2 regions of the Klebsiella terrigena genome follow, and region 2 is predicted to be linked to the other one. Evidence: predicted binding sites of a transcription regulator. Region 2 holds the regulator's gene; the other holds the start of a gene.
The links. The regulator PhoB, encoded in region 2, activates phosphate uptake and scavenging genes when phosphate is short. The targets are predictions, from matches to a motif close to CTGTCATAAAACTGNCNNAT.

Region 1 (5,481 bases), 2.0 Mb from region 2:
GACTGGGTGTCCCACGGGTCGCCCTGGGTGCCGAGAAAATCGTCCGCCCCCTGCCCCATCGCCAGCGCCGCCCACCATTCAATCAGCTCGTAGGTCGCGCTGATGGCCAGCGCGATGCAGCACACCAAAAATGACAGCATCTTGCGCCCGCGGACGTAGCCGCCGCGAATAAGGATTTCCCGCGCCGCCAGCGCCGGCACCAGCCCCTGAAAAAAGTGGCCGAGCTTATCGTACGGATTGCGGCTTAGGTTAAGCCACGCCTGCACGTCAAAACCAATCGGCACTTTGGCGTAGGTATACATCCCGCCGACCATCAGAATGATGGCGTGAAAGAAGATAAGCGTGTACAGGAGCGGGGTGAGCGGATAGCGCGAACGCGTTGCCAGCAGCAGCGGAACGATGATAATGACCGGCGTCACTTCCATCAGCCACGTCAGGCGGTCGTGAGTTCCCCATCCCGTCCATGCAAGGATCAGCAGCAGGAGGAGAACGCCGGTATTCAGTAGTGATTTATGCATAGGTTAAAGGGATCCCCGCAGGGATCCTCGATATGAATCAGAACAACAGACGCGCGCGGATAGTGCCCGGGATCGCCTTCATCGCCAGCAGTGCCTGCTGCGCCACATCCTCTTCGGCTTCAATATCGATAACCACATAGCCCATCTGCGGGGTGGTTTGTAGATACTGCGCCGCGATGTTGATGCTCTGAGCGGCAAAGATCTGGTTGATGGCGGTCAGTACGCCAGGACGGTTTTCGTGGATATGCAGCAGACGGCGACCGCCGTGCAGCGGCAGCGACACTTCCGGGAAGTTTACCGCGGAAAGGGTTGAGCCGTTGTCGGAGTACTTCGCCAGCTTGCCCGCCACTTCCAGACCGATATTTTCCTGCGCTTCCTGGGTAGAACCCCCGATATGCGGCGTCAGGATCACGTTGTCGAACTCGCACAGCGGCGAGGTGAACGGATCGCTGTTGGTGGCCGGTTCGGTCGGGAAGACGTCAATGGCCGCGCCCGCCAGGTGCTTGCTCGCCAGCGCATCGCAGAGGGCCGGGATATCGACCACAGTGCCGCGAGAGGCGTTGATCAGCAGCGCACCAGGCTTCATCAGCGCCAGCTCTTCCGCACCCATCATATTTTTGGTGGAGGCATTTTCCGGCACGTGCAGGCTCACCACGTCGCTCATGTTCAGCAGGTCGGAGAGATGCTGCACCTGAGTGGCGTTACCAAGCGTAAGTTTACTTTCAATATCATAGAAATAGACGTGCATCCCCAGCGATTCGGCCAGAATGCCCAGCTGCGTACCGATATGGCCGTAGCCGATAATACCGAGCTTTTTGCCGCGCGCTTCAAAGCTGCCAACCGCCAGTTTGTTCCACACGCCGCGGTGCGCTTTGGCGTTAGCTTCAGGGACGCCGCGCAGCATCAGCAGCAGCTCACCAATGACCAGTTCGGCAACGGAGCGGGTGTTAGAAAACGGGGCGTTAAAGACGGGGATACCGCGTTTGGCTGCCGCGTTCAAATCGACCTGGTTAGTACCGATACAGAAGCAGCCAACGGCGACCAGCTTTTCTGCAGCAGCGAAAATCTCTTCCGTCAGGTGAGTACGGGAGCGCAGGCCAATGAAATGGGCATCACGGATCGATGCTTTCAGCGCTTCGCTATCGAGCGCGCCTTTGTGAAATTCAATGTTGGTATAGCCTGCAGCGCGGAGGTTATCCACCGCCTTTTGATGCACACCTTCAACCAGCAGAAACTTAATCTTGTCTTTTTCCAGTGATACCTTAGCCATTTCCCCGTCCTGTTTTTGTCTTATCTGATGTCGTGTGGAACGACACTTCATCCCAGCAACATATCAAAAAAAACTATCGCAGCAATATGAACGTTTGCGTCGACGTCCTGAAGAAATATCACACAGAGGGAAATAGCAGGACAAAAAACCAGAAAGGGAAAGAAAGGTAGATTGTTACTCAGGCTAGTTGCATAAATGTGACAGAAGTCACCAAATTCAGCCTGGAGAAAAAATATTTGCGAGGGAGCGATTCGCTCCCTCCGAACGGATTATTTTACGATGGTTTTAACACCATCGGCGGTGCCGATCAGCGCGACATCGGCGCCACGGTTGGCGAACAGACCCACCGTCACGACGCCAGGAATACCGTTAATGGCATTTTCCAGCGCGATAGCGTCGAGGATCTCGAGGCCGAAAACATCGAGAATGACGTTACCGTTGTCGGTAATCACGCCCTGACGGTACTCCGGGCGGCCACCCAGCTTCACCAGCTCACGCGCCACGGCGCTACGAGCCATAGGAATAACTTCTACCGGCAGCGGGAATTTGCCGAGGATATCGACCTGCTTTGAGGCGTCGGCGATGCAGATAAACTTGTCCGCGACCGAGGCGATAATCTTCTCGCGGGTCAGCGCCGCGCCGCCGCCTTTAATCATCTGCATATGGCCGTTGATCTCATCCGCACCGTCTACGTAAATACCTAAACGGTCGACGCTATTGAGATCGAAAACCGGAATGCCCAGGCCCTTCAGCTTTTCGGTGGAGGCATCGGAGCTGGAAACCGCACCCTCAATCTGCCCTTTCATTGTGCCCAGTGCATCAATAAAATGCGCGGCCGTGGAGCCGGTGCCGACACCCACGATGGTGCCCGGCTGAACATACTGCAATGCCGCCCAGCCTACTGCTTTCTTCAGTTCATCTTGCGTCATGATTATGGTCCGAGATGTGAATACCTGAGGCGCATTATAGAACATCAGGGGTGTTATTGTCCCTGCGACGGGGATCACACAACTGAGCAGACTATTTTCGTCTTCATCAAAAAGAAATTTATGTCATAGTGCAAGTTAATGAAAAGTTATGGGGGTACGCCAGAGCAATGAAACGACCGGACTACAGAACACTACAAGCGCTGGACGCGGTGATAAGAGAACGTGGGTTTGAGCGCGCCGCGCAGAAGCTATGCATTACACAGTCCGCCGTCTCTCAGCGTATTAAACAGCTGGAAAACATGTTCGGCCAGCCGCTGCTGGTGCGTACCGTACCGCCGCGTCCTACCGAGCAGGGGCAGAAGCTGCTGGCCCTGCTGCGCCAGGTTGAGCTGCTGGAAGAGGAGTGGCTGGGCGATGAGCAAACCGGCTCGACGCCGCTGCTGCTGTCGCTGGCGGTGAACGCCGACAGCCTGGCGACCTGGCTGCTGCCGGCGCTCTCCAGCGTGCTTTCCGACTCCCCTATTCGCCTGAATCTGCAGGTGGAAGACGAAACCCGCACCCAGGAGCGCCTGCGCCGCGGTGAGGTGGTCGGGGCGGTCAGTATCCAGCCGCAGGCGCTGCCAAGCTGCCTGGTCGATCAGCTCGGGGCGCTGGACTACCTGTTTGTCGCCTCGAAAGAGTTTGCGCAACGCTATTTTCCCAACGGCGTAACCCGCTCGGCGCTGCTCAAAGCGCCGGTAGTCGCTTTCGATCATCTCGACGACATGCATCAGGCTTTTTTGCAGCAGAACTTCGATTTGCCGCCGGGCAGCGTGCCTTGCCATATCGTTAACTCATCGGAAGCCTTTGTGCAGCTCGCCCGTCAGGGCACCACCTGCTGTATGATCCCGCATCTGCAGATCGAAAAGGAGCTCAACAGCGGCGAGCTTATCGATTTGACGCCGGGCCTGTTCCAGCGCCGGATGCTCTACTGGCATCGCTTCGCGCCGGAAAGCCGGATGATGCGCCGGGTCACCGATGCGCTGATTGCCTACGGGCACAAGGTGCTGCGCCAGGACTAAACCTCGGGCATAAAAAAAGCCCCTTCAGCTGAAGGGGCTTTTTTGCATCTGGCTTACTGCGCCGCTGCGGCCGGTTTCTCCGGCGCCGCCGGTTGAGCCGGCTGGGTTGGCTGCAGCTCAAAGACCACATCCACCTGATCGTCAAACTGGATTGTCGCCTGCTCGTAGGTTTCCTGGGCGGAAACCGGCGCGGCATCGGCGGCTTTCATCATGCGCACCATCGGGCTCGGCTGATAGTTCGAGACGTGGTAGCGCACGCTATAAACCGGGCCCAGCTTGCCGTGGAAACCGGCAGCCAGCTCCTGCGCCTGGTGTACGGCGTCATCGATGGCCGCCTTGCGCGCCTTATCTTTATAGGCATCCGGTTGCGCAACGCCCAAGGATACCGAGCGAACTTCGTTCAGGCCGGCCTTCAGCGCGCCGTCCAGCAGGCCGTTAAGCTTGTCCAGCTGGCGCAACGTCACTTCGACGGTGCGCACGGCGCGATAGCCCTTCAGGATGCTTTTACCGTTCTGGTAATCATAGTCAGGCTGGGTGCGCAGGTTCGCGGAGTTGATATCCTTCTTGGCAATGCCGTTCTTTTCGAGGAAAGAGAGGTATTGCGCAACGCGATCGTCGGCCTGTTTTTTCGCCGATGCGGCATCTTTCGCGGCCACGTTGACTTCAATTGCCAGGGTCGCAATATCGGGCGCCGCAGCAACGCTGGCGGTACCCGAGGTCACAATGTGGGGGCCATTTGGCAATTCATTTGCCTGAGCTGCCATTGAGCTGAATCCGATTGCTGCCGCCAGGGCCATGAGCTTTAACTTCACTGTCGTTTCTCCATCTACATTGGTCGCCCATATACGGACGCATGCCAGCAAGCTTAACGCGTATAAGCGAAAAGTCCATCGGACTAAGCCTGGTTGACCAGCGCCTGTACGTGTAAAAAGCCATCTTTCGCCAGCTGGACGGCGATCAGCCACATCACCAGGCCAACCAGCACGTTAATGATCCGCTGCGCCCGGGCGGTGCGCAAACGCGGCGCCAGCCAGGCCGCCAGCAGGGCCAGACCGAAGAACCACAGGAAAGAGGCGCTGATGGTGCCGAGCGCAAACCAGCGTTTCGGCTCAACCGCCAGCTGCCCGCCCAGGCTGCCGAGCACCACGAAGGTATCGAGGTAGACGTGCGGGTTGAGCCAGGTGACCGCCAGCATGGTGACAATAATTTTCCAGCGCCCCTGCTTCATCACCTCCGCGCTCGCCAGTTCCAGATTGTCGCTAAAAGCCGTTTTCAGCGCGCCGAAACCGTACCACAGCAGGAAGGCCACGCCGCCCCAGGTGACCAGCGCCAGCAGCCACGGCGACTGCATCAGCAGCGCGCTGCCGCCAAAAATACCGGCGCAGATCAGCAGAAGATCGCTAATCGCGCACAGCAGCGCAATCATCAGATGATACTGGCGGCGAATGCCCTGATTCATCACAAACGCATTCTGCGGACCGAGCGGCAAAATCATAGCCGCTCCCAGGGCAAGCCCCTGAAAGTAATACGATAACATAGTGGTTTTTCCGATGAGGTCGTTAATGCAGGGGAATATAGCGCGAACAAATCATTAGAGGAAATTGATAATATTAATCATTAATAAGCAATGCTAATAGTCGCGTTCTGATAAAGGCCAGCGGGTGCTGGCCTTTATCGACTGCGGGCGCTGAACTACTCCGCCT
Region 2 (5,481 bases):
CCGCCAGCATAAAGCTTCCCGCGCCACCGAAGGTGTGCTGGACGTACGAGTGCAGAATGGCCGCGCCGTTAGCCGACTGATCGACCAGGGTCGCGCTGTCGGAGCCGAGGCGGAACAGGGCCAGGTACAGCAACGTCAGGCCAACGCCTGCCATCAGGCCGGCCCACACGGTATAGCGGGTCAGCAGGCGCGCTTCGCTGACGCCACGAGAGCGGGCGGCGTTAACAATGACGATCCCGAAGACCATCGCGCCGAGGGTGTCCATCGTCAGATAGCCGTTGACGAAGCCGTTTGAGAACGGCGCGGTGCGGTAGGCCTCCAGCGCGTTGCTGATCGGGCCTGCCGGCCAAATAATCGCCGCGACGGCGAGAATAATCAGGGCAATGATTTTCAGCGGAGCGAGGAAATTGCCGACGGTATCCAGCAGCTTGCCGGGATATAACGAAACGAGGATCACCAGGGCGAAATAGATGACGCTATAAATCAGCAGCGGCATCGCGCCGTCGCCGGTCAGCGGGGCAATCCCCACTTCAAAGGAGACCGTCGCGGTACGCGGAGTCGCGAACAGCGGTCCTACCGCCAGGTAGCAGACGACGGCCAGCAGAATCCCCGCCACTTTGCCAATCGGGGTGCTCAGGCTTTCAACGCCGCCGCCGACTTTCGCCAGCGCCACGACCGTCAGCACCGGTAAACCCACGGCGGTGATCAGAAAGCCGATAGCGGCGGTCCAAACGTGTTCACCAGCCTGTAAACCAACCATTGGGGGGAAGATGATGTTGCCTGCACCGACGAACAGCGCGAAGGTCATAAAGCCCAACGCTATGATGTCGCGAGATTTTAACTGATGGGTCATAAATTCATACTGCCTGTGGATGTGGTGGTGTTAAACGGAAAAATACCGTGCCTTCCCTTAGGGATGATACAGCGGCTATTGCCGGAAACTCAGCGAGATATGCTCCCGAAGCGGCGTGGGAAAGAATTGTTTTTTGAAATACCACGCAAAAGCAGTCTGTCTACGACTGCATGGGGCGCAATTTAAACGCTTATAACGTTTTAAAGCAAGGCGGGATCGTAAAAGCAGATGATTATGCTAAGTCTACAATTTCAACCAGCGTTATTAACCATAATGAAGGAAAACATGTGGCTAATCATGCGAACAAAAAAGCAGCAGACGTTCGTTAATTACGCAGCTGAAAATTGACTGCAAACGAAAATGACCAGCCGGAGCTGGTCATTGACAAGTTATGTTGACAGCGCGGGGCCTAGTCGCTTTTTTTGGCAATTAAACGTTCCGGCAGCAGGAAGCTAAACCGCGTTCCTTTACCGGGCGTGCTCTCAATATCCAGCCGGCTGTCGTGATGGTTGACCGCATGCTTAACGATAGCCAGCCCCAGGCCGCTGCCCCCGGTTTGCCGCGAGCGCGCTTTATCCACGCGATAGAAGCGCTCGGTCAGCCGCGGAATATGCTCGGGCGCGATCCCCGGGCCGTTATCCTCAACGCTAAACAGCGCGCCGTGCGGCGCTTTCTGCCAGCTGACGGTAATTTCCGTTCCCTCCGGCGTATGGTTGACCGCGTTATACACCAGATTCGAGATCGCGCTGCGCAGCTGCTCATCGTTACCGAGCACCTGCAGCGACTCATCGACCACAAAGTGCAGGGTATGCTTTTTCTGGCTGAGCGTTTGCGCCTCACGCTCGACAACCCGCAGCATCATCGGCACGTCAATTTTGTCGTTCATCGCCAGAACCGGGGCCGCTTCAATACGCGACAGGGTCAGCAGCTGTTTAACCAATCCCTCCATACGCTGAGTTTGCTCGCGCATGGTATGCAGGGCCTTTTCCCGCGTCATCCCTTCCAGCACCTGCTCCTGCATCATCTCCAGATACCCCTGCAGCACCGTTAGCGGCGTGCGCAGCTCGTGGCTAACGTTGGCGAAAAAGTTGCGCCTGGCGCCTTCAAGCTGGTGCATCTGCGTCACGTCGCGCGCCACCATCAGCATCTGCTTATCGCTGTAGGGCATCACGCGGATTTCCAGATGACGGGCGTTATTAAGGATCAGATTAAGCGGTTTGCTGAAATCTTTGCTTTTGAGGTAGTTGGCAAATTCAGGATAGCGCAGGAGGTTAAGGATATTTTGTCCGCTGTCGTCCGGCCAGCGCAGATTGAGGATCTGCTGTGCCAGGCCGTTACACCAGAAGATCGCCCCCTCCTCAGTGGTCAGCACCACCGCGTCGGGCAGCGATTCCGCCCCGCTGCGAAAGCGTTTGATCAGGCTGCCCAGCTCGCGTCGGCGTTTTTTATTACGCATCTGCATCTGGTGGAGGCCGTACAGCAGAGGTTCCCAGCTGCCGCTCCCCGGCGGTGGCGTCATGCTGCGGTCCACCCACAGCCACCACGAAAGACGTAATAAATTCCAGAAATGCCAGATAAGAAGTCCGGTCACCGCCGCCAGTAAGAACCACGGCAAATGACCAAATAGCGCCCCGAGAATCAGGGCCGGGATACAAGATAAGAAAAGCTCAAGCGCCAGCCTTTTCCATGACAGCCGTTCCAGCACGGTTCACACTCCTGTCGACATTCAGAAACGGGCGGAGAAACGATATCCCGTGCCGCGAACCGTTTGTACCATCCGGTCATGGCCACTGTGTTCCAGCGCTTTACGCAGACGGCGAATATGCACGTCTACCGTTCGGTCTTCTACATACACGTTGGTTCCCCAGACGTGATTCAGCAGCTGCTCGCGGCTGTATACGCGTTCCGGATGGGTCATAAAGAAGTGTAATAACTTAAACTCGGTCGGTCCCATGTCCAGCGGGTTTTCGCCGGTCATCACGCGATGGGAGGAGGGATCGAGGCTCAGCCCCTGCATTTCAATCACCTCTTCCACCGCCATCGGGGAAATGCGCCGCATCACGGCTTTGATTCGCGCCACCAGCTCTTTCGGCGAGAAAGGCTTGGTGATGTAATCGTCGGCGCCGGTCTCGAGGCCGCGAACGCGATCTTCCTCTTCACCGCGAGCGGTCAGCATCACCACCGGAATATCGCGGGTCATCGCCTCACGCTTAAGCTGCTTAATAAACTGCAGGCCCGAACCACCCGGCAGCATCCAGTCAAGGAGAATCAGATCGGGCCAGGGTTCATTGAGCTGGTTCACCGCGCTGTCAAAATCTTCCGCCTCGACGGGCTGAAAGCCGTTTTGTTCCAGAACAAAGCAGACCATTTCGCGGATTGGAGCTTCATCTTCAACGACCAGAATTCTTCTCGCCATTATTTACCCTGTATTTTTTAGCCATCAGTATAGAGTGCGGCGCCATTATGCGTCAGTTTTGTGACAGATTTATGAAAAAAATGGTCGCCTGACGATCGAGGATTTTGAATTATGACACGCACTTAACTCCCCCTGCGTCGATGGTATAATGGCGGCAACGCTCTTAGGCAACGGAATATTTATGCGCATCATTCACACCTCTGACTGGCATCTCGGGCAAAACTTTTACAGCAAAAGCCGCGCCGCTGAGCATGCGGCCTTTCTCGACTGGCTGCTGGCCAGCGCGCAGGCTCACGAGGTCGATGCCATTATTGTCGCCGGCGATATCTTTGATACCGGCTCGCCGCCGAGCTACGCCCGCGAGCTCTATAACCACTTCGTGGTTCAGCTCCAGCAAACCGGCTGTCGGCTGGTGGTGCTGGCGGGCAACCATGATTCGGTTGCCACGCTGAATGAATCGCGCGACATCCTGGCCTTTTTAAAAACCACGGTCGTGGCGAACGCCGGCCATGCCCCCTTCGTTCTGCCGCTGCGCGACGGCTCGCCGGGGGCGATATTCTGCCCGGTCCCCTTCCTGCGCCCGCGCGAGCTGGTCACCAGCCAGGCCGGACACTCCAGCGGTGAAAAGCAGCAGCTGCTGCTCACCGCCATCAGCGACTACTATCAGCAGCAGTACCGGCAGGCCTGCGACCTGCGCGGCGACCGGCCGCTGCCGATTATCGCCAGCGGCCACCTGACCACCGTCGGCGCCAGCAAAAGCGACGCGGTGCGCGAAATCTACATCGGCACCCTCGATGCCTTCCCGGCCAGCCGTTTTCCTCCCGTCGACTATATCGCGCTGGGCCATATCCACCGGGCGCAGATCGTCGGCGGCTGCGAGCATATACGCTACAGCGGCTCGCCAATCTCCCTGAGCTTTGATGAGACCGGGAAAAGTAAAAGCGTCAATCTGGTGACCTTTACCGACGGACGACTGACGGACGTTAGCCCGCTGACGGTGCCGATAGTTCAGCCGCTGGCGGTGCTAAAGGGCGATTTCGCCAGCATCAGCGAACAGCTTGACCGATGGCAGGACAGCGCGGAACTGCCCGCCGCCTGGCTGGATATTGAAATCACCAGCGATGAATATCTGCACGATATTCAGCGCCAGATCCAGGCCCGCTGCGAAGCGCTGCCGGTGGAAGTGCTGCTGGTGCGCCGCAGCCGCGCCCAGCGCGAGCGCATTCTGGCCGGCGAGCGGCGGGAAACCCTCAGCGAGCTGCGGGTTGAGGAGGTTTTTGCCCGTCGCCTGGCGCTGGAGAATCTCGAAGAGCCGCAGCAGCAGCGCCTCGAGCAGCTGTTCAACGAAACGCTGCACAGCCTGAACGGTGAGGAGCACCTGTGAAAATTCTGAGCCTGCGTCTGAAAAACCTTAACTCGCTGAAAGGCGAGTGGAAAATTGATTTCACCGCCGAACCCTTCGCCAGCAACGGGCTGTTCGCGATCGTCGGGCCGACGGGGGCCGGAAAAACGACGCTGCTGGACGCTATCTGCCTCGCGCTGTACCACGAAACGCCGCGCCTGAGCAGCGTGTCGCAATCGCAAAACGATCTGATGACCCGCAATACCGCCGAATGCCTGGCTGAAGTTGAGTTTGAGGTCAAAGGCACCGCCTACCGCGCCTTCTGGAGCCAGAACCGCGCGCGCAACCAGCCCGACGGCAACCTGCAGGCGCCCCGCGTCGAGCTGGCCCGCTGCGACGATGGGCAAATTCTTGCCGACAAAGTCAAAGACAAGCTGGAGATGACCGCCTCGCTCACCGGCCTCGATTACGGCCGCTTTACCCGCTCGATGCTCCTCTCCCAGGGCCAGTTCGCCGCCTTTCTAAACGCCAAACCCAAAGAGCGCGCGGAGCTGCTGGAGGAGCTCACCGGCACCGAAATCTACGGGCAGATCTCCGCCCAGGTGTTTGAAAAGCACAAGCTCGCCCGCAGCGAGCTGGAAAAGCTGCAGGCCCAGGCCTCCGGCGTTCTGCTGCTAAGCGACGAGCAGCAGCAGGCGCTGCAGCAAAGTTTGCAAGTACTTACTGCTGAAGAACAGCAGTGCCTCGCCGAGCAGGCGCGTGAGCAAAATACGCTGCAATGGCTGCTGCGCCAGCAGGAGCTCATCCGCGACGAGAGCCAGACCCAGACGCAACTGCGAGAAGCGCAGCAGGCGCTGGAGCAGGCCCAGC

Region 1: a site for PhoB is predicted at 1,975-1,994, ahead of serA (phosphoglycerate dehydrogenase). Genes of this name have one in related genera too.

The regions. Positions count from the first base shown of each region.
Region 1 covers NZ_CP050508.1:832,809-838,289, reverse strand. Annotated here, with positions in the region: gene HCK03_RS04070 (DUF2238 domain-containing protein) at 1-518, opposite strand, end outside; gene serA (phosphoglycerate dehydrogenase) at 556-1,788, opposite strand; gene rpiA (ribose-5-phosphate isomerase RpiA) at 2,058-2,717, opposite strand; gene argP (DNA-binding transcriptional regulator ArgP) at 2,885-3,778, shown strand; gene HCK03_RS04045 (oxidative stress defense protein) at 3,832-4,590, opposite strand; gene argO (arginine exporter ArgO) at 4,674-5,315, opposite strand; gene mscS (small-conductance mechanosensitive channel MscS) at 5,471-5,481, opposite strand, start outside.
Region 2 covers NZ_CP050508.1:4,462,816-4,468,296, forward strand. Annotated here, with positions in the region: gene brnQ (branched-chain amino acid transporter carrier protein BrnQ) at 1-853, opposite strand, end outside; gene phoR (phosphate regulon sensor histidine kinase PhoR) at 1,263-2,558, opposite strand; gene phoB (phosphate response regulator transcription factor PhoB) at 2,580-3,269, opposite strand; gene sbcD (exonuclease subunit SbcD) at 3,451-4,653, shown strand; gene sbcC (exonuclease subunit SbcC) at 4,650-5,481, shown strand, end outside.